One region of the Pallidibacillus thermolactis genome, then DNA from elsewhere that is predicted to be linked to it. Evidence: riboswitches for the same ligand, from Rfam matches in the RefSeq annotation. Region 1 holds a riboswitch; each other region holds the start of a gene.

Evidence for each region. Region 1 has a riboswitch for S-adenosylmethionine ahead of OEV82_RS04570 (LLM class flavin-dependent oxidoreductase). Riboswitches for the same ligand answer to the same signal wherever they lie in the genome.
Region 2: linked by a shared signal. The riboswitch ahead of metK (methionine adenosyltransferase) and the one ahead of OEV82_RS04570 (LLM class flavin-dependent oxidoreductase) in region 1 are both predicted to bind S-adenosylmethionine.
Region 3: linked by a shared signal. The riboswitch ahead of OEV82_RS12750 (OsmC family protein) and the one ahead of OEV82_RS04570 (LLM class flavin-dependent oxidoreductase) in region 1 are both predicted to bind S-adenosylmethionine.
Region 4: linked by a shared signal. The riboswitch ahead of metK (methionine adenosyltransferase) and the one ahead of OEV82_RS04570 (LLM class flavin-dependent oxidoreductase) in region 1 are both predicted to bind S-adenosylmethionine.

Annotation. Positions count from the first base shown of each region.
Region 1 covers NZ_JAOUSE010000008.1:1,275-6,731, reverse strand. The annotation lists gene OEV82_RS04585 (NAD(P)H-dependent oxidoreductase) at 1-295, opposite strand, end outside; gene OEV82_RS04580 (hypothetical protein) at 443-616, opposite strand; gene ssuE (NADPH-dependent FMN reductase) at 674-1,219, opposite strand; SAM riboswitch class I at 1,346-1,455, opposite strand; SAM riboswitch class I at 1,584-1,691, shown strand; gene OEV82_RS04570 (LLM class flavin-dependent oxidoreductase) at 1,770-2,819, shown strand; gene OEV82_RS04565 (ATP-grasp domain-containing protein) at 2,834-3,787, shown strand; gene OEV82_RS04560 (DinB family protein) at 3,926-4,387, shown strand; gene OEV82_RS04555 (C40 family peptidase) at 4,665-5,457, shown strand, end outside.
Region 2 covers NZ_JAOUSE010000076.1:5,621-11,077, reverse strand. The annotation lists rRNA gene rrf (5S ribosomal RNA) at 99-214, shown strand; tRNA gene OEV82_RS15355 (tRNA-Asn) at 235-309, shown strand; tRNA gene OEV82_RS15350 (tRNA-Ser) at 314-405, shown strand; tRNA gene OEV82_RS15345 (tRNA-Glu) at 417-491, shown strand; tRNA gene OEV82_RS15340 (tRNA-Val) at 498-573, shown strand; tRNA gene OEV82_RS15335 (tRNA-Met) at 605-678, shown strand; tRNA gene OEV82_RS15330 (tRNA-Asp) at 683-759, shown strand; tRNA gene OEV82_RS15325 (tRNA-Phe) at 775-850, shown strand; tRNA gene OEV82_RS15320 (tRNA-Thr) at 948-1,023, shown strand; tRNA gene OEV82_RS15315 (tRNA-Tyr) at 1,034-1,118, shown strand; tRNA gene OEV82_RS15310 (tRNA-Trp) at 1,124-1,197, shown strand; tRNA gene OEV82_RS15305 (tRNA-His) at 1,225-1,300, shown strand; tRNA gene OEV82_RS15300 (tRNA-Gln) at 1,312-1,383, shown strand; tRNA gene OEV82_RS15295 (tRNA-Gly) at 1,392-1,463, shown strand; tRNA gene OEV82_RS15290 (tRNA-Cys) at 1,474-1,547, shown strand; tRNA gene OEV82_RS15285 (tRNA-Leu) at 1,564-1,645, shown strand; partial or broken gene OEV82_RS16225 (ATP-binding cassette domain-containing protein) at 2,051-2,545, shown strand; SAM riboswitch class I at 3,263-3,391, shown strand; gene metK (methionine adenosyltransferase) at 3,482-4,672, shown strand; gene OEV82_RS15275 (aminotransferase class I/II-fold pyridoxal phosphate-dependent enzyme) at 4,672-5,457, shown strand, end outside.
Region 3 covers NZ_JAOUSE010000047.1:9,217-14,673, forward strand. The annotation lists gene OEV82_RS12735 (glutamate-5-semialdehyde dehydrogenase) at 1-114, opposite strand, end outside; gene proB (glutamate 5-kinase) at 128-1,231, opposite strand; gene OEV82_RS12745 (TatD family hydrolase) at 1,754-2,518, shown strand; SAM riboswitch class I at 2,631-2,743, shown strand; gene OEV82_RS12750 (OsmC family protein) at 2,889-3,338, shown strand; gene OEV82_RS12755 (LLM class flavin-dependent oxidoreductase) at 3,402-4,775, shown strand; gene OEV82_RS12760 (sodium:solute symporter family protein) at 4,835-5,457, shown strand, end outside.
Region 4 covers NZ_JAOUSE010000028.1:23,349-28,805, reverse strand. The annotation lists gene OEV82_RS09920 (RrF2 family transcriptional regulator) at 1-273, shown strand, start outside; gene metK (methionine adenosyltransferase) at 466-1,665, opposite strand; SAM riboswitch class I at 1,928-2,028, opposite strand; gene pckA (phosphoenolpyruvate carboxykinase (ATP)) at 2,263-3,846, shown strand; gene opp4A (oligopeptide ABC transporter substrate-binding protein) at 4,267-5,457, opposite strand, start outside.

The DNA of each region.
Region 1 (5,457 bases):
CAAAGATGTTAGGTGGTAATAAGTCAATATAGGCTTTTAATACGCCGGAAAAGGATCCTTGTAAAACAGGTGAGCCAATAATAATTCCATGCGAGCTGTGTATAGACTGTTTCATTTGTTGGATAAGCGGATTTTGAGAATCAGTGTTGAAAAGTGTTTCTGGGGGAATATCTTTTACAGAAATATGTTTAACCGAAAAACCTTCTTCAATTAGTAAAAGTCCTAAATATTTAAGAACTTGTTCAGTTTCCGATATTTCATTTGGATTTCCTGAAATAATGACAACATCACTCAAATGATTCACCCTTTCATGAATGAAATTAAATTGGTATAACGTGTGACGTTACTTATTTTGCCCCCCTTTTTTCATGCTGAAAAAAGAGGGACATTTCATGAAGTATCAACAGGCTTTGTCTTCTCTCTCACTTCCTTTTAAAATTTTTTAGCAAACGTCCAAAAATTCTTCTGCAAACTCATATCGTTCATTGTGACGATTTTCCCATTTAATTCCATTAATCTTGTACTTTTTTAATTGAGGTGAAGATATTCCAACCAACTCTTCCCTTTGTGAATAGTCTAACGTACTTATTTTGCAAGCAAGGATACGAATGTTCATGATAGTTGCATGCCAAGATATTCATCGCGAATCCAAAATTGTCGTCTTCAGTCTCTTTTAAACGGTTAAATGAACCGTTTGTAAGTCGATTAAACTTTTAAAATAGTACAGTTGCTTTTTTGTTCTTTGCAAAATCTCTTCATCAACGATCGGTTTTTCCCTATATTTATCAATTTGATCGTCTTGAATAAAGATTCCTTTAAGGTTCATCCCTTTTAACGATGCAATTAACGGTTTTAAGCTATATTCTAATGCTAAAAGATGATTAGAACTTCCTCCTGTCATAAGTGGTAATACAGGTTTATGTTGAAATACATCTTGTGGAAATAAGTCGATTAAAGATTTAAATACACCGGCGTAAGCACCTTTATAAACAGGTGTTCCAACAATAAGCCCCTTCGCTTGTTGAACAGATTGTACAATGTTTTGAATGACCGGGCTAAGGTAATTGGCGGTCATGAGGTCCTCAGAAGGGACATCTTTTACAGAAAAATGTGTAACAGACATATTTTCCTTTAACAGTAATGATCCTAAATACTTTAATACTTGCTCAGATCTAGATGTTTCAGTCGGACTCCCCGAAATAATGACGACGTCACTCAATACTTTCACCTCATTTATTTAAAATAAGTTTTTTGTTTTTGGGAAATAAGAGTTGATTGTAAATTATATAAAAAAACCCCTTTTCTTAAAGAGAAAAGAGGATGATTGAAATACGATTCGAATCATTTCTTATCTCCCAAGAAAAACTTCTTGCTGGATTTAGCACCTTTCTGAATGAAATTCAGAGGTTGCTGAAGCGTCATCAGGCCAGTTCCCTCGACTTCTCTTGATAAGAAAATTATTAAATTTGTAAACTATTGTATAACTAAAAAACAGATTAGTCAAGTAGGAATTATTGGGATTATTTTGTTGACATTTCAAAAAATTTATTTTATTATAACAAACAATTAAGTAAATAGTGTTATTCTTATCGAGAGAGGTGGAGGGACATGGCCCAGTGAAGCCTCAGCAACAGGTTCTTTTTTAGAATACTGTGCTAAATCCATCAAGCGATTCGCTTGAAAGATAAGAAGAGATATGAAGTTTATCGAACTCTTTTCTTATCGGAAAAGAGTTTTATTTTTGAATACGATAGAAAGAAGGGATACAGGTGAGGTATGGATTCTGGTTACCAGTATTTGGAGGTTGGCTAAGAAACGTAGAAGATGAAAACATGCCAACAACATTTGAATATGCAAAGGAAGTGATCCAGTCTGCAGAAAATTGGGGCTATGAAGCGACTTTGATTCTTGAATTATATTTAAATGATATAAAAGGAGTCAAAAAAGATACATTAGAAGGATGGTCTCTCGCTGCAGCATTAGCAGCTGTAACAGAAAAAATTGAAATTATCCAAGCGGTACGCCCGATTTATCATAATCCAGCTGTGACTGCGAAACAGGCTGCAACAATTGATCATATTAGCCAAGGGCGTTTTACATTAAATGTCGTATCCGGTTGGTGGGAGGAAGAAGCGAAACAATACGGCGGGGACTTTACATCCCACGATGAACGGTATGAACGAACAAGTGAATTTGTTGAAATTTTAAAAGGATTATGGACCGAAGAAACTTTTTCTTATCAAGGGAAGTATTACAAAATAGAAAATACTCATCTGTTTCCGAAACCAGTGCAAAAACCGACAATAAAACTGTATGCTGGTGGTGAAAGCGATAAAGGAAAGGAAGTCATTTCCAATTATTGTGATGCTTATGTTATGCATGGTGGTACAGTTGATGAAGTGAAAGTAAAAATTGAAGATATGAAACAGCGAAGAGCAAAGGCTGGAAAACAACCTTTGGCAACCTTTGGAATGGCAGCATATGTGATTTGTCGTGATACAGAAAATGAAGCATACGCTGAGTTAGAACGTATTACAAATGTAAAAGATCTAAGTGGTTATGCAGGCTTTAAGGACTTTACGACAAAATCAGAACTTGAACAAAAGTTACAACTTCAAGATTATTCTGTTTCGAATCGTGGGTTGCGTCCGAATCTTGTCGGTACACCTGAGCAAATAGCAAAAAGAATTTTAGAATATGAAAAAGCCGGTGTAAACTTACTCTTATTGCAGTGTTCACCTCAATTAGAAGAGATGGAACGATTTGCAAAACGAGTAATGCCAAAGGTAGAAGAACTACGTGGAGCATTAACAAAATAAAAGGGGATTTGAATATGACAAAAATTTATGTAATACATGAAAATCATGAATGGACAGCCCATTTGTTTAAACGACTGGAAGAATTAAATTTACCTTATGAAGATTGGCACTTAGGAGACGGTATGGTTGATTTAACAAAAACACCACCTGAAGGGATCTTTTACAACCGCATGAGTGCATCAAGTCATACAAGAGGACATCGTTATTCACCTGAGCTTGCCCATGCTGTACTTGCTTGGTTGGAACATAATGGGAGGAAAGTGATCAATGGTAGTCGTGCGTTACAATTAGAAGTAAGTAAAGTGCGTCAATACTTAGAACTTGAAAAATATGGCATTAAAACTCCAAAAACATTGGTTGCTGTCGGTAAAAAACAAATAATTGAAGCTGCAAAGGCTTTTGAAGGAAAAAAATTTATTACAAAACATAACCGAGCAGGTAAAGGTTTAGGTGTTCAATTGTTCCATTCGTTCGATGCTTTAAAAGCATATGTAGAAAGTGATCAATTTGAAAATTCAGTTGATGGAATAACTCTTATTCAACAATATATTGAGTCACCAGAAAAATTTATTACGCGTTGTGAGTTTGTCAATGGAAAATTCTTATATGCGGTTCGGGTGGATACTTCCGATGGATTTGAACTATGTCCGGCTGATGCTTGTCGAATTGATGATTTGTTTTGTCCAGTCGGGGAAGAAACTACGGTTCGCCCAATGTTTGAAATTCAAGAAGATTTTCATGATCCGATTATCGAAAAATATGAACAAGTATTAAAAGCGAATGACATTCAAGTTGCCGGAATCGAATTTATTAAGGATAAGGAAGGGAATATTTACACATACGATATAAATACGAATACGAACTATAACAGCGATGCAGAAGCAAGAAGTGGCAAATTCGGAATGTTAGCAGTTGCGAAATTTTTAGGAGAAGAACTTGCAAAATTAGACAATGAGGCTTTCGTGTAGGTTTTATTTGGCTTACGATTTAAGATAGAGGCTGGTAGGGCGCCTCTTTTATTCTTAATAATAAACCAGCCCTTTAAATCGCTATACTTTTCATTCTTCTTTGATTCCTCTATACTAGAACTGTAGGAGGAATGAAGCATGGAAATGTTAAAACAGTTTAATTTGGCAAGATCATCACTTCTTTCATATATAGAAGAATTAGATGAGGAAATTGTTGATAAACAATCGAAATATTTCGAGCAAACGATTCGTTGGCATATAGGTAATACTTTATTCATGTTCGAAAAGTTTTTATTTGTTTCGCGAGATATGCAAATATTACCGACAGATTATGCAGAGCTGTTTAGTGCAGATATTAGCGTATCCGATTGGAAAATAAAGCCACCAACTTTATATCAATTAGTTGAAAACTTAGTTCATCAACAACAAAGAATTAATGAGTTTAGTGAGCTGTTTTGGAAAACGGATGTGAAATTTAAGGTTCCAAATGGATCAGTCGAAACACATGGCGATTTGTTAATCATGTTAGCTCATCGAGAAGCAGAGACGCTTGGGAAAATAAAAATAATGAAACAAGTTCTGGAAAAGGAAGATCACTAAAAAGAGAAAGGGATTTATTCATTCACTTTACTTTGTGAAAGAATAGATCCCTTTTTGTGTTTTGTAGAGATCTATTAAAAAAGTGGATTGGTTACTATTTACATGAAGTTTTTGAAACTTGACAGGAAAAGTTTTCCAAACTATGATAAAAGAGGTCTGTAAAAAAAATAGGTAATTTGAAACATAAATGTAACATAATGGTAATTCGTTCGACAAAATTGATTTGTAGAATAGTAGTCAGAAATGTCAAAAGATAGGGAAAAAGGTGAGATCTTAAATGAAAAAGTCAATTGCTGTTCTAAGTGCTACGATTCTTTTAGGAACAGGTTTATATACTGCAACACCGACTTTTGCAGAAAGGCCTGCGGAGATTCAACAAAAAATAGATGAAAATCGCAATAAGCAAGCTAAAGTGGAAGAGCAAATCGCCAAAATTGAAAATGCAATTAAAGAAAATGAAAAAATAATTGCAAAAACGGAAAAAGATATAAAGTTAACGCAAGATGTAATCGACCAGTTAAATGCTGACAAAAAGCATCTTCAAAAGAAGATGGAAGAGCGCAAAGAATTAATAAAAGAACGCCTCCGACTTATGCAACAAAATGGTGGGAATAAAGCTTACTTGGATATCATTCTCGGTTCTACTAATTTTACAGAATTAGTAAGCAGAACAAATGCAGTTTCAAAAATTATTGAGGCCGATCAAAATTTAGTTGAAGAACAGAAAAGAGATGCTAAACTGCTTGCTAAAAAGGAAAAAGAATCTGAAGAAAAATTAATGAGTTTAAAAGATAAAAAGTTAGAACTAGAAGGAATCCAAGCAACAATTTCTGAACAAAAAGCGCAGGCAGAAGCACTTAAGAAACAACTACTAAATACGGAAGAAGACTTAATCCAACAAAAGAAAGAGGCAGAAGAAGCTGAAAGAAGAAGAATTGAAGAAGAACGTGCAAGAAGACAAGCTGAATTACAAGCAAGACAAGCAGAAACACAAACACAAACCCAAACAAGACAAGTAGAATCACAAATAAGACAAGAAGAAACACAAGATACACAAGCACAGTCACAAA
Region 2 (5,457 bases), on a different contig from region 1:
TTATCTAGTTTTGAAAGAATGAAAAAAGTACTTGCAAAAAAATAAGAATTATGTATAATAAATAATGTCGCTAACGAATGAATGTTTGTCGACAACTGTCCGGTGGCGATGGCGAGAAGGTCACACCCGTTCCCATCCCGAACACGGAAGTTAAGCTTCTCAGCGCCGATGGTAGTGAAGGGTTCCCCTTTGCGAGAGTAGGACGCTGCCGGGCTAAATAAAATTTAATATCATTCCGCAGTAGCTCAGTGGTAGAGCAATCGGCTGTTAACCGATCGGTCGTAGGTTCGAATCCTACCTGCGGAGCCAATTTGGAGAGTTGTCCGAGCTGGCCGAAGGAGCACGATTGGAAATCGTGTATACGCTAACCGCGTATCAAGGGTTCGAATCCCTTACTCTCCGCCATAAATAACGATGGCCCCTTGGTCAAGTGGTTAAGACACCGCCCTTTCACGGCGGTAACACGGGTTCGAATCCCGTAGGGGTCACCAATTCTTGGAGGATTAGCTCAGCTGGGAGAGCACCTGCCTTACAAGCAGGGGGTCGGCGGTTCGATCCCGTCATCCTCCACCATGAATCATCCAAATGATGATAATAATATTATCGCGGGGTGGAGCAGTCTGGTAGCTCGTCGGGCTCATAACCCGAAGGTCGTAGGTTCAAATCCTACCCCCGCAATATTGGTCCGGTAGTTCAGTTGGTTAGAATGCCTGCCTGTCACGCAGGAGGTCGCGGGTTCGAGTCCCGTCCGGACCGCCATGAGAATTTATAAACGGTTCAGTAGCTCAGTCGGTAGAGCAATGGACTGAAAATCCATGTGTCGGCGGTTCGATTCCGTCCTGAACCACCATTTCCTTTAAAATTTGATTATATCATGTTATAATAAATATATGTAAGTTCCACTCAAATAAAAAACAAATTTAAATTTATCAATTTATAGTGTATTTGCCGGTCTAGCTCAATTGGTAGAGCAACTGACTTGTAATCAGTAGGTTGGGGGTTCAAGTCCTCTGGCCGGCACCATTACTATAGTGGAGGGGTAGCGAAGTGGCTAAACGCGGCGGACTGTAAATCCGCTCCCTCAGGGTTCGGCGGTTCGAATCCGTCCCCCTCCACCATATATAGGGGTATAGTTTAACGGTAGAACAGAGGTCTCCAAAACCTCCGGTGTGGGTTCGATTCCTACTACCCCTGCCATTTTTCATTTATTTAAAAACTTATATGGCGACCGTGGCGAAGTGGTTAACGCATCGGATTGTGGCTCCGACATTCGTGGGTTCGATTCCCATCGGTCGCCCCATTTTCCATTATTGGGCTATAGCCAAGCGGTAAGGCAACGGACTTTGACTCCGTGATGCGTTGGTTCGAATCCAGCTAGCCCAGTATTTTTTGCGGAAGTAGTTCAGTGGTAGAACACCACCTTGCCAAGGTGGGGGTCGCGGGTTCGAATCCCGTCTTCCGCTTATTCAAATTGGCGGCATAGCCAAGTGGTAAGGCAGAGGTCTGCAAAACCTTTATCACCGGTTCGAATCCGGTTGCCGCCTCCATTATTTTTTCTTTTTTGCCGGTGTGGCGGAATTGGCAGACGCGCACGACTCAAAATCGTGTTCCGTAAGGAGTGTCGGTTCGACCCCGACCACCGGTATCTTTAAGTTATAACGAGCTAAATTAAGCAACGATAGAACACTCACAAATGTTGATTTATCAATGTTTGTGAGTGTTTTTTTGTTTTTTGGGAAATGGGAAAGAGGTTGAAAAAGGGTAGGATTTGAATTTGTTTTACACAAGGAAATTTGACATAGTATCTGCAATTTATTCAACTTGAATTATATTTTTATTTTATTTAGTGAGTAGGTGGAAGAAGGATTTTTTTACAACAATAACTAAATTAGTAATGGAAAAAGTAAAGTGGTGTTGACATTGAACAATATTATATCTGTACAAAATTTATCAAAAGTACACCGAATCCCCAAAAGAGAAAAAGGTTTTTTAAATGGAATCAAAGGACTAATAAAAACCAGCTGTAACTGAAAAAGTAGCATTAAAAGATATTCATTTTGAAATTGCTGAAGGAGAAATAGCAGCGTATATAGCTCCAAATGGAGCAGGTAAGTCAACTACAATTAAACGATTGACAGGACTACTACCTTCAGGTGGTCAGGTATCTGTAAAAAATCTTAATCCATTTAAATATAGAAAACAACTTGCTCAGATTACAGGAGTCCTATGGGACAAAGAAGTAATTTGTGGTGGGATTTTCCCTTAAAAGATTCTTATGATATGTTAAGAATAATAATACAAAAGAAAATATGAAGAGTGGTCAAAATATTTAATTGAGACAATAGGGATAGAAGAATTATTATCACAGCATGTTCGATTACTTTCTTTAGGACAAAGGATGAAAGCAGAAATAGTATCTATATTTATACAGAAACCAGAAATAGTATATTTAGATGAGCCTACAATAGGATTGGATGTCGCAACGAAACAGAAAGTAACTGATTTTCTTATGCAAATTAGACAAATTGATTTGCCTTGTTTGTAATTATTTTTTAATATCTGTACATGAATAGCAGTCATTACTGTTTTATTGAAATACGTTTAATAACTTTTGTTTTTTATACTCAACTATATACGTTGAATAAGCTATATAACTAATTGTTACGAAAGGAAGATATGTTATGGAAAATAAGTACAAGGAAAAAAAGAAAATTAATATGATCATTTCTATTATTTTTATATTAATTGGAATCATTACTATAATAAGGCTACTTGGAAAATAGTAATATCAAATGCCAATCCCCTCTATTTCCACAAAAATGTTACTTCAAGACATAACAACGTTTTAATTTAAATCTTTAGTAAGATTATTGGATCCGATAAAAAATGTATACACCTTCATTGACTTCATATTTTTCTATTATTTCGGTAAACTATCATAATTGTGCCAAAAAAGTTACAAGAAAAAATTCATTATTCTATCCAATGTACATACATTTCTTTGGTGGCATCAGCTCATTTATCCACGGCTAAAAATAAGGGAATATATATCTTTAAATGGTTCTTTCTACCTAAATTTCAAAACGGTAAAGAAGTATTGAAAGTTATATCGTTACAATTTCTTGTGAATATTGTGCCAACATTTACCAGTGTAAATTTCATGCTGTCTAGTCTATTATTCTTAAAATTTTTTAAAAAAATAAATTGACATGAACACTGTTATCCTTTACTATTAATTCCAGCATAAATAAAGTCTATCTCCATCTTATTAATAACCGCTGAGACGAGGGGTCAATGATGCGGTGGCAAACCAGTTTTGTTCATATGAACAAACAAATATGGGTGCCCAACCTGAGCGCAAAGCTTTGAAAAGTTTTGCGAACAATAAGAGGATAAGCAGCTGATATTAATCGAAGCTTTCCTTAGGTTGTTGGGGAGAGCTTTTTTTGTGCCATAAATATAAAATTGGAAGGAATGGTTAATGTTGGCAGAAAAAATTTTGTTTACGTCTGAGTCTGTTTCAGAAGGACATCCTGATAAAATCGCAGATCAGATCTCAGATGCAGTATTGGATGCTGCATTAGAACAGGATCCGTATGCAAGGGTGGCCTGTGAAGTCTTTACAACAACAAATACAGTAATCGTAGGAGGAGAAATTTCTACGACTGCTGATTTAGATATTGAAAAGATAGCACGTGAAACTCTATTAGAAATAGGATATACAGATGATAGATTTGGAATTGATGGTCGTACTTGTGATATTCAGGTACTTGTTCATACTCAATCTCCAGATATTGCAATGGGGGTTGATCGTTCAAGCGATACCATGGCCATTGGGGCAGGAGACCAAGGAATTATGTTTGGATATGCAACGGATGAAACTCCGTCTTTAATGCCGCTTGCGCTTGAACTAGCCCATACACTAGTGAAGAAAGCATCCCAATTACGTAAAAGTGGAGAATTTAAATGGGCACGTCCAGACATGAAATCGCAAGTTACGATTGACTACACGATTCAAGATCAACCGAAGATTGACACCATATTAATGTCCGTTCAACATGATGAGGATTTTGATGAAGATGTATTCAAAACCTTTGTTATCGAAAATATCATTAAACAAACAGCACGAGAATTTAACTTAAATGATTCATTCCGAATTTTGATTAATCCGACAGGGCGTTTTGTTGTTGGTGGTCCGCATGGAGATACTGGTTTAACTGGGCGAAAAATTATAGTTGATACGTATGGCGGTGCAGCAAAACACGGTGGTGGTGCTTTCTCTGGAAAAGATTGTACAAAAGTTGACCGTTCAGCAGCCTATGCTGCTCGATATGTTGCTAAAAATATTGTGGCAGCAGGTCTAGCTAGGAAATGTGAAATTCAGCTTTCTTATGCGATAGGAGTTAGTGAGCCGATTAGTATTTCAGTTGATACATTTGGAACAGGAACCGTTCCACATGAACAATTACTAAAAGCAATTCGCGAAGTTTTTGATCTAACACCAGCTGGTATTATAACAATGCTTGATTTAAGAAGACCACAATTTAAACAAGTAGCCGCATATGGTCATTTTGGAAGAGAAGAATTGGATGTGGCCTGGGAAAAAACAGATAAAGTAAATGAACTACGGGAAGCAGTAGCTCAGTTTGAACTAAATGGGGTTGGCCAATAATGAACGAGGTAAAGGAGTTTTCCACGCAGAGAACGTCGCACATTAGTCAAGAGCAAATGCCATTATTTAATGCACTCGTTAATTATGCCAATAGTGATGTGGTCCCATTCGACGTTCCCGGACATAAAATGGGCGCAATGATGAATCCATTGAAGAAGGCATTAGGGGAAATGGCGTTAAGAATGGATGTTAATTCGATGAAAGAACTAGATTTACTCAGTCATCCAAAATCCGTTATTAAGGAAGCCCAAGAATTAGCTGCTGAAGCTTTTGGTGCAGACCATGCGTACTTCTTAGTGAATGGAACAACGGTAGGAATACAAGCTATGATTATGGCAGTCTGTAAGCCAAATGAGAAGATCATCGTGCCTAGAAATGGTCATAAATCCGTCATGGATGGGATTATTTTGAGTGGGGCCAATCCGGTATTTATTCAGCCAGAAGTAGATTATCATTTTGGTATTTCCCATGGGGTATCGGTTGAAAATGTGGATAACGCAATTAAGGCGCATCCAGATGCAAAAGCACTTTTAATAACATATCCTACTTATTTTGGAACGATGACTGATTTAACAAAAATTTGTACAATCGCCCATGAACACGATATAACCGTTATTGTCGATAGTGCACATGGCGCACATTTGAATTTTGTTGAAATGGTTGACCCGATTTCGGCTGGCGCTGATGCTGTAACCATTAGTATGCATAAAACTGGGGGCTCTTTAACCCAGAGTTCATTATTATTGTTAAAAAAGAATCGGATAAAACCAGAAAAAATTCAAAAA
Region 3 (5,457 bases), on a different contig from region 1:
TAATTGTTTCGCAATCCTTTCTAAAGCCACATTTTTATCTTCTGTTCGTAAACTTGGCATTTTATAACTTGCCCTTTTTGCCAATCTCCCTTTTTCCAGTACTTCATTCGCCATTTGAATCTCCTCCCTAACGTTTTAATTGAACCCAATTATCGCGATGGATGACTTCTATTGCTGGTTCCTGAAATTCTGGCCCCTTTTCCTTTCGCTCCTCAATATGAGCACTTAACTCTTCTGATGAACAACTTACTTGTCCTTTACCGATAAGGCCATTTACCCCCATTACTTCAACAACGTCACCTTTTTGAAAAGCACCTCGAACTTTGAAAATACCGGGTGATAATAAACTTTTACCATGGTATAAAATCGCCTCAACGGCTCCTTGGTCAATATAAAGATGACCGGTTGATTCGGAATGAAGAGCAATCCATTGCCTTTTTGTGTTTATTGAAGTTTGACTTCGATTAACAATATAGGTCCCATCACCTTTTCCTTCCAATACATCCAATAATTTATTTCTTCCAAAACCTGTACCAATAAAGACGGAAACACCTAAGTATAGAGCTGTTTGAGCTGCAAGCAACTTCGACCTCATCCCACCGGTCCCTACTTTCGAACCATTTTCATCAGCATGTTGGAACAAGTCTTCAGTTATTTCTTCAAGAAAATAAAACTTTTTTGCCTTTGGATTTGTTCTCGGATTGCCATCGTAAAGTCCATTGATATCCGTTAAAATGATGAGCCGATCAGCATGAATAAACCCACTTACAAGACTTGATAACATATCGTTGTCACCAAAGGTGAGCTCATCGACCGACACCGTATCATTCTCATTGATAATCGGTAAAATCCCTCGGTCAAGCAATTCCGATATCGTTGCAAACGCATTTTGATATCGTTTACGGTTCGAAAAGTCAGAGCGGGTAAGCAAGATTTGTGCAGCTGTAATGTTATAAGCTTGGAATTTTTCCATATATGTTTGAATAAGCAACCCTTGCCCTACACTTGCAGCTGCTTGTTTTCCTTTTAATGTAACAGGACGTGCCGGGTATCCTAAACTTTTAAACCCTGCGGCCACTGCACCCGATGACACGAGAATAACTTCATGATTCTCTTTACGAAGGGCAGCAATAGCTTCAACATGATCGTTTAACTTTGCATAGTCAATTTCCCCTTTTTGATTGGTTAGTGAACTACTTCCTATTTTTACAACAATTCGTTCCTTAGACATATGAAATCCCTCATCTTGTTTTTATCTTAAGTTAACAATCTATTTAATATTAAATAAAAAAGCCCTCTCATCCTGCATTGACAGGACGAAAGAGCTTATCTTCCGCGGTACCACCTTCATTGGGTGATCAAACACCCCACCTCAAATCTTTAACGCAGATTAACGCCCATGTTTGCATGGGACTCGGAAGGTAGGTTCTGCAAGTTGACTATGACGGAATCTTTCAGCCTCCGGATTCCGCTCTCTGCCATAGCAAGCACTGCATACTAGTCCTTCGTTAACGTTCGAATATTATTGAATATATTATGGGACGAAAAATATAAGTTGTCAATATTATCTTATTGATTTTTTCGACAAATCCGTGAGTGGTATCAAGTTTACATAATAACAACGGACAATAAGTTCATTATCCAATTTCTGAATCGTTTCTTGGAAACTTCTTCTTCGGAATAATAAACGTAGACTTTAATGATGAAACAAAGGTATGATAAATTAGAAATTTTAAATATGTAGGTGATGTAATTGCAACCAATAATCGATGTTCACATTCATTTCGATCAATACACATTAAAAGAACAACAAGGAATAATGAAAGAAATGGAACACTATCAAATTCATAGCTTAATATCGGTATCAACGAATCTTTCTTCTGCTGTTGAAAATTTAGCATTATATCAAAAAGATGAAAGGATCAAACTCGCCTTTGGTTATCATCCAGAACAACCCTTGCCAACCGATGAAGAACTGGCAGATTTGATTCAATTCATGGATAAAAATCATCAAGCTATGGTTGCCATCGGAGAAGTCGGACTCCCTTATTATACAAATGTAAAAAGTCTTGAAGGCTATCTTGCATTATTGGAGGAATTTTTTAAACTAGCTGTAAAATGGAATAAACCTGTTGCACTTCATGCGATTTACGAAGATGCTCCAATCGTTATAAATTTATTGGAAAAATACTCCATCCAAAAAGCCCATTTTCACTGGTTTAAAGGGGATACCAAAACCATTCAACAAATGGTTGAAAATGGTTATTTTATATCTTTTACTCCCGATTTAGCTTACGAACACGAAATCCAAAAAATCGCAGCCACATATCCCCTATCATTAACGATGGTTGAAACCGATGGACCTTGGCCCTTTGAAGGACCATTTCAAGGACAAAAGACCCATCCAAAAATGATACATGAAACCATCCGTTATTTAGCAAAAATCAAATCGACACACGTTGATGAAGTCTACAGACAGTTATACAACAACACCATCCTTTTTTATTCGATTTTTTAGTACTTTAGCACCGTAATAAATTTTTCAAAAAATTTGTGTTGACTTTTTGTAATGAACTATTTAGAATAAACATAAAATTTAACCAGTTAAAAGTTAATATTTTTACAATCTACTCTTATACAGAGAGGTGGAGGGACTGGCCCTGTGAAGCCTCGGCAACCATTGGAAAGATCCAAACGGTGCCAATTCCAGCAGGTTTGAAATGACAAACCTGAAATATAAGAGGGATTGTGATATATGAAAATATTCTTTTCGTACATCACATGACCTCTTATTTTAAGAGGTCATTTTATTTTGGAGGTGATGTACAAAAATCTATGAACTTAAACTTTCTTTTTTTAATTAAAAAATATTTAGAGGTGATTGGAAAATGGCGATTGAAAAATTTAATGTAAAGGCTACATGGAAGGAAAAATTATTAATTGAAACGGAAGCAAGAGGTCACAAAGTCATTGTTGATGAACCAGTTTCATTAGGTGGTACTGATCAAGGATCAAACCCTGTTGAACTTGTTCTTTCTGCTCTTGGTGCATGCCAGGCAATTGTTATCCAAACTTATGCGAAACAATTTGGGATCAACATTGAGGATCTTAAAATTGAATTGGAAGGTGAACTTGATACGGACGGTTTTTTAAATAAATCCGATGTCCGACCTGGATATTCTCATATTGAATCAAAATTTGTGATTTCAACAGATGCTCCAAAAGAAAAATTAGAAACATTTATTCAGTTTGTGGAAAACCATTGCCCTGTAGGTGATACGATTAAAAATCCTGTTCATTTAACTTCAAAAATTGTCGTTGAAAAACCTGTTAAATAAAAAAACAATCTAATACCAAGTAATCAGATATGGCTACTTAATTTTAAAAATGGAAAGGGTGTCATGATGGGTAAACAAATACATTTAAATGGATTCGTTCAAAATTCTCCGTCCCCACATTCAACTGGACTATGGAAACATGAAAAAAATCATAGCCGCTATCATAACCGGTTGTCTTACTGGGTTGATGTTGCTCAAACATTAGAAAAAGGGAAATTTGACGCTGTTTTTATTGCCGATGTTTTAGGAACATATAGCGTGTATCAAAACAGCTATAAACCTGCTGTAAAAAATGCAGTCCAAATTCCAGCACATGATCCTTTACTACCGATTTCAGCGATGGCACTAGCCACAAAACATATTGGGTTTGCTGTGACGATTTCAACGACCTATGCACAACCTTATGCATTAGCACGTCAACTCTCAACATTGGATCATTTAACGGAGGGAAGAATTGGTTGGAATATCGTTACCTCTTATTTAGAAAGTGAAGCAATTAATCTTGGCCTTAAAAGTCGACTACCCCATGACCTTCGTTATGAAAGAGCAGATGAATTTTTAGACGTGGTCTATAAACTATGGGAACATAGTTGGGAAGATGATGCTGTCACACTTGATATCGCACAAGATGCGTTTGCAGATCCAGACAAAGTTCATGAAATAAACCATGAAGGGGCATTTTTCTCCGTGCCTGGACCGCACATTGTAGAACCTTCGCCACAGCGTACGCCGGTTTTATTTCAAGCTGGTGCTTCACCTAAGGGGAAACGATTTGCAGCAAAACATGCAGAAGCTGTATTTACAAAGCATCATTCACTCGATGCATTAAAAATATACTCAAATGATATTCGTACACTAGCTAAGGAATACGGTAGAAATCCAGATGATATAAAAATATTCCCGCTCGTTTTACCGATTGTTGGTTCTACAGAAGAAGAAGCAATTGCAAAATATGAAGAATTGAAAAGCCATGTTAGTTACGAAGGTACACTTGCATTATTATCCGGTCATACCGGCATTGACTTTTCAACTTACAATCCAGATGACTATATTGTAGATATGGAAACGCAAGCGATGCAGGGAAACCTTGATCTTTACGGAAAAGATCCGAATAAAAAATGGACTTTACGAGAAGCTGTATTAAATCATGGACTAGGAAACGGAACAGTTAAATTTATAGGTACACCTGAGCAAATTGCCGATAAGCTTGAACAGTGGGCAACAGAAGGTGATGTCGATGGCTTCAACATTGCTTTTGCCTATTCACCAGGTACATTCAGAGAATTTGTCGATTATGTCGTTCCTGAATTACAAAAACGAGGAATATATCGTAAAGAATACGAAGCTGGAACATTACGAGAAAATTTATTTGGAAAAGGTCATGTATACTTACCTGACAACCATCATGCAAAAAAATTGAGTCTCGCTGTCAAGTAAATGCCCACTCGACAAGTAGGTCAAAAATCGGTTAAATTTTGCGTAAACGGAGGGTGTCCATGAACGTATTAGAATTATATATATGGATAGGTATGACGATCTTTGTCTTGATTATGATTCTATTAGGTTACCTTGGTGGTCGAGGTACAAAAAATATTGATGATTTTGCGATTGGCGGCGGTCAACTCGGCCCAGTCCTTTTAGGGCTGGGATTTGCTGCCACATATCTAAGTGCCGCTGTATTTTTAGGTTATCCAGGTTGGTCTTATGAATGGGGCTATGCCAATCTATGGCTGATGTTAGCGATATTTGGTGGAGGGCCGATCGGCGCTCTATTAGTAGCAAAAAGGGTGCGAAAGATAAACACAAAGCAAAAATCTTTATCTTTACCAGATTGGTTAGGCGATTACTATAATAGTGACATTTTAAGAGTAGGTACAGCACTTCTCCTTTTGTTTAATATTTTTTATATCGCTGCTCAGTTTGTTGCTGGAGCAAGAGTGTTTGAGTTCACAATGGGGTTATCTTATCATACAGCGCTTACTTTAATTGCTGCCATTGTCATAGTTTACGTCTTCATTGGCGGAACGCTTGCTGACTTATATACAGATGCTGTTCAAATTATAATGATGACACTGGCTGGGATCATCATTTTTATATCAGGTATAGTTCACTTTTGGGA
Region 4 (5,457 bases), on a different contig from region 1:
ACGATTCGAGGGAGAAATGGAGGATTCAAACTAGCAAAGAAACCAGATAAAATTAATATTGGTGAGTTAGTTCGTCAAACAGAAGATGGATTTTATTTGGTTGACTGTATGGACCCCAATCATCCCAATCCATGTATATTGACAAATTATTGTGGATTAACTCGAGTCTTTCGGGAAGCTTTAAACGCTTATTTCCAAGTATTAGATCAATTTACACTCGCTGATATTGTGCGAACTCCCCATCTTTACAAGAGAATTTTACAACAAGAATAAATATATTTTCTAACTTATATGTTTACCCCTTCTTATCATAAGTTTCTCTACATAAGGACCATTCCAAACAAAAGTCCGTCTTTAGAAAACATTTTGATTTAGAAAATGTCATACTAAACCACATGTTTATAAAGACGGACTTTTATTATATTCTATCTGTCACCTTATGAACATACCATTTTACAAAATAGATTAATCTACTTGAGCTTCTTCCCTTAAAATTTTTGCCTTATGCGTTTGCTCCCAAGGAAGATTTAAATCAGTACGACCAAAATGACCGTAAGCAGCTGTCTGTTTATAAATGGGACGACGTAAATCTAACATTTTAATTATTCCTGCTGGGCGTAAATCAAAATGTTTCCGAACAAGCCTTACTAGAACATCTTCACTGACTTTGCCTGTACCAAAAGTATCAATAGCAATCGAAACTGGTTGAGCAACACCGATGGCATATGCGAGTTGTACTTCACATTTTTCTGCAAGACCTGCTGCTACAATATTTTTTGCAACATAACGTGCTGCGTATGCGGCAGAACGGTCTACTTTTGTAGGATCTTTTCCAGAAAAGGCGCCACCTCCATGACGAGCATAACCACCATATGTGTCAACAATAATTTTTCGACCTGTTAATCCCGCATCTCCTTGTGGACCACCAATTACAAATCGTCCCGTTGGATTAATAAAATATTTCGTTTGATCATCAATTAAATCACTAGGAACAATAGGGTGAATGACATGCTCTTTGATATCCTTTTGAATTTGTTCCAATGTAGTCTCAGGATCGTGCTGAGTAGATAGGACAATTGTATCAATTCTCACAGGCTTTCCGTTTTCATCATACTCCACTGTTACTTGTGTTTTTCCATCAGGACGTAAGTATGGTAAAATTCCATCTTTTCTTACAACGGATAAGCGCCGAGATAATTTATGAGCCAATGATATTGGTAATGGCATTAACTCTTCTGTTTCATTACATGCAAAACCAAACATTAATCCTTGGTCTCCGGCACCAATTGCTTCAATTTCATCATCTGTCATTGTACCTTCTCTAGCTTCAAGTGCCTCATCAACACCCATAGCAATATCCGGTGATTGTTCATCAATCGATGTTAATACACCACATGTATCTGCATCAAAGCCAAATTTTGCACGGGTATAACCTATCTCACGAATAGTATCACGAACAATTTTTGGTATATCAACATACGAATTTGTTGTAATTTCTCCAGATACTAAGACTAAACCCGTAGTTACTGATGTTTCAGCAGCTACTCGAGCATTTGGATCTTTACTTAGTATTTCGTCTAAAATCGCATCGGAAATTTGATCACATATTTTGTCCGGATGTCCTTCTGTTACAGATTCAGAAGTAAATAAACGTCTATTAGCCATTTTTATCCTCCTTAATGTACACAACAAAGATAATAACCATTAACTTCATCATTATTATGAAATAAATCAAAATTCCAATTCCTAAGATGGAAAGGAATAAATAAAATTATAATACTTCTGATTCATATGAATTAATTCATTCACGAACGTTTTACATATACATACACTATATGGTATTTTCAACGCATATGTAACAAGAAATGAAGGCTAAAAAAATAAAACCTTTCCCCGCTAGAGGAAAGGTATATTTGCGTTCCTTTCACTCTTATCGATCAAGGTATTCCTTGCATCGGTTAGCACCTTGCACAAATGCAGGTTGCTGGGCTTCTTCGGGCCTGTCCCTCCACCAACTCTGGATAAGAGTATCCATTCAAATGTAAATCTTACATTAAAAGAACCCTAAGTGTCAATCATTTTAATCAAATAATAACTATAAATTTTTATTTTGTAAAAAGAGTATATTAATAAGAAATCGTTAATATTTTTTACGAAATTCTTTCAACTTTTTTTGATTATTAGTATAGACTAATAAAATAAATATGTTATACTAATTAAACAAAGGGTAAATAGAAATCATAAAGGGGAAGGTTTTTTTAAATGAATACAATTTACAATGTCAAAAGTTTAGAAGGATTACTTAGTGGAACCAATGTTGTTACACAATTATCCGTTCCAAAATTGGTTGAAAAGGTAATTAGCAGAAATGAAGGGGTACTTACAACTTCAGGAGCTGTAAGTGTTAAAACCGGAAAATACACTGGTCGATCACCGAAAGACAAATACTTTGTTCAAGAAGAATCAGTCTGCAATAAGATTGATTGGGGCAGTATTAATCAACCAATTTCGGAAGAAAAATTCTCACGTTTATATGCAAAAGTTTTAGATTATTTAAAAGTAAAAGATGAAATCTTTGTTTTTAAAGGATTTGCTGGTGCAGACGAAAATTATCGCCTTCCTATTCAAGTGATTACAGAATATGCTTGGCATAATTTATTTGCTCATCAATTATTTATCCGTCCAACTGAAGAAGAGTTAAAAAAACATGAAGCTCAATTTTCAGTTGTCTTTGCACCAAACTTCAAAGCAGATCCATTAGTTGACGGTACTCGTTCTGAAACATTCATTATCGTTTCATTTGAACATAAAGTTGTATTAATTGGCGGTACTGAATATGCTGGCGAAATGAAAAAATCCATCTTTACTGTCATGAATTATTTACTACCAGAACAAGATATTCTATCTATGCATTGTTCTGCAAACGTTGGAAAAGATGGTGATGTCGCACTATTTTTCGGGCTTTCTGGCACCGGAAAAACAACCCTATCCACCGATGATGACCGCAAATTAATCGGTGATGATGAACATGGTTGGTCCCTTGATGGCGTATTTAATATTGAAGGCGGTTGCTATGCAAAGTGTATCAATCTTTCTGAAGAAAAAGAACCGCAAATCTATAACGCTATTCAGTTTGGATCAGTCCTAGAAAATGTAGTCGTTGATCAAAACGGAAAAGCTGACTTTGATGATGGAAGTTTAACAGAAAATACAAGAGCGGCATATCCATTACATGCCATTAAAAATATTATCACACCAAGCAAAGCTGGTCACCCAAAAACCATTATCTTTTTAACAGCCGATGCATTTGGGGTATTACCACCAATTTCAAAATTAACGAAAGAGCAAGCAATGTATCATTTCTTAAGTGGATATACAAGTAAATTAGCTGGTACCGAACGCGGTGTTACAAGTCCAGAAGCAACATTTTCAACTTGTTACGGAGCGCCATTCTTACCATTACCAGCTAACCGCTACGCTGAAATGTTAGGTGAAAAAATTGACCAGCACAATGTACAAGTCTTTTTAGTAAATACAGGCTGGACTGGCGGTGAATACGGTATCGGAAGCCGTATGAATTTAAAATATACAAGAGCAATGGTTCGCGCCGCAATTGAAGGTAAATTAAATAATGTTGAAACTGTAAAAGATTCAATATTTGGTTTACAGATTCCAGTGGAAGTGCCTGGCGTACCTTCAGAAGTCCTTTTACCAAATAAAACTTGGTCCGATGAAAATGCTTATTTTGAAAAAGCAAAAGAACTAGCGAATCAATTTAAAGAAAACTTTAAGAAATTTTCTAGTGATAATTTAGAAATTGAAAAATTAGGCGGGCCAATTATATAGATTATAAGGGTGTCTAATAAGACATAAAAAGTGGATTTTTTGAAAGGAGCGTTGGCGGCGACTCCAGTGGAAACAACAAAAACTTTGTGCCGAAAGCATAAGCATCAGGCACACAAGCCACGGCCCCAGCAAGCGCACAAGAGCGTTTGCTGGGGCCGTGCCATTGGATGCGCTTCTAACAACGTAACCTATCAATGATCCTCAAAACTAGACTTTCCAGATCAATGCGGTTTACTAGCAATGATTTTCGCATCACTAACAAATGATCTTGCTCTTGTGATATATCAAATTTCACCGACGTCCCCATAGCCAAGAACAAATTAACGGTCCTGGACAGGATCAATATCGTGTGCTTGGAAAATCCTGTCCGTACACATGGAAAAAAGCAGTGATTTCAGAAAATCACTGCTTTTTCATGATTTATTTTTCTGGTTGTTCAGAAGTAACGGCAATATCTTCATATCCCCAATCTGTTCCCACTTCTAACGTATAATCTTTCACTCGATTATTAACTGCAAATAGCTCTATACGGTATAAAGTTGGAATGACAGGTACGTTATCAACCATATGTTGTTGCCATTTGTCATATACTTCTTTACGATACTCGAAATCAAATGCGTCCTCAGAATGACCGTCAGCTAATAGTTGTTCATTTTCCTCATTTACATAACGAGGGTAATTGAACTTCGCATATTTTGAATATAAGCCATATGGATCTGGGTCTGTACCGGTTGACCAAGCCGCTTGATAAATATCAATAGCAGGATCATCTTGTTCTATACGATCATAGAAGGAGTTAAATTCATGTAGACGACCTTCTAATAATTGAACTTTAATACCTATATCATCCCACCATTGGATATAAGCTTGGGCGACAGGTTCGGATGTTTCACCACTATCCATGGAAGCAAAATTAAATACCATTTTATTTCCATCTTTATCCTCACGATACCCATCACCATCGACATCTTTATATCCAGCATTATCTAAAATTTCTTTTGCCTTTTCTGGATCATAATAGTATCCTTCAATGTCAGGATTATGAAAATCTTCAAAGAATGGAATCATTAAAGTACTTGCATTTGAACGTAAACCATTGTAGAAGTTTTTCGCAATTGCATCATTATCAATTGCATAGGCCATTGCTTTACGTAATTCTACGTCTTGTAGTGGAGTATCTCGATCCTGAACAGCTTCGCCTTTTTCTTCATCCCAACGACCTAATTTAAATGCAATATACGTATAAGCATTCTCAACTCGTCCTAATAACTGGAAGTTTGATGGTTCATAATCAGTTTCATACTGATCACTTGGGAAAGTTGCAATATCGATATTTCCACTTTCTAATTCTTTCTTAATTGTTTGTGGAGAAACAACTTTTAATACAACAGAATCAAGTTTTGGCTTTCCACCATAGTAATTTTCAAAAGCCTCATACTCTACAGATTCACCAGGTACGATGTTTTTCACCTTAAATGGACCAAAACCAACTACATCAGTACGAATTTTTTCTGAATTAATTAATTCACCTATTGGAACATCACCGTAATGATCTTTTGGAGCTGCATATGCCCAAATACCAGAAAGAATAGATGGATTTGCTTCTTTCCA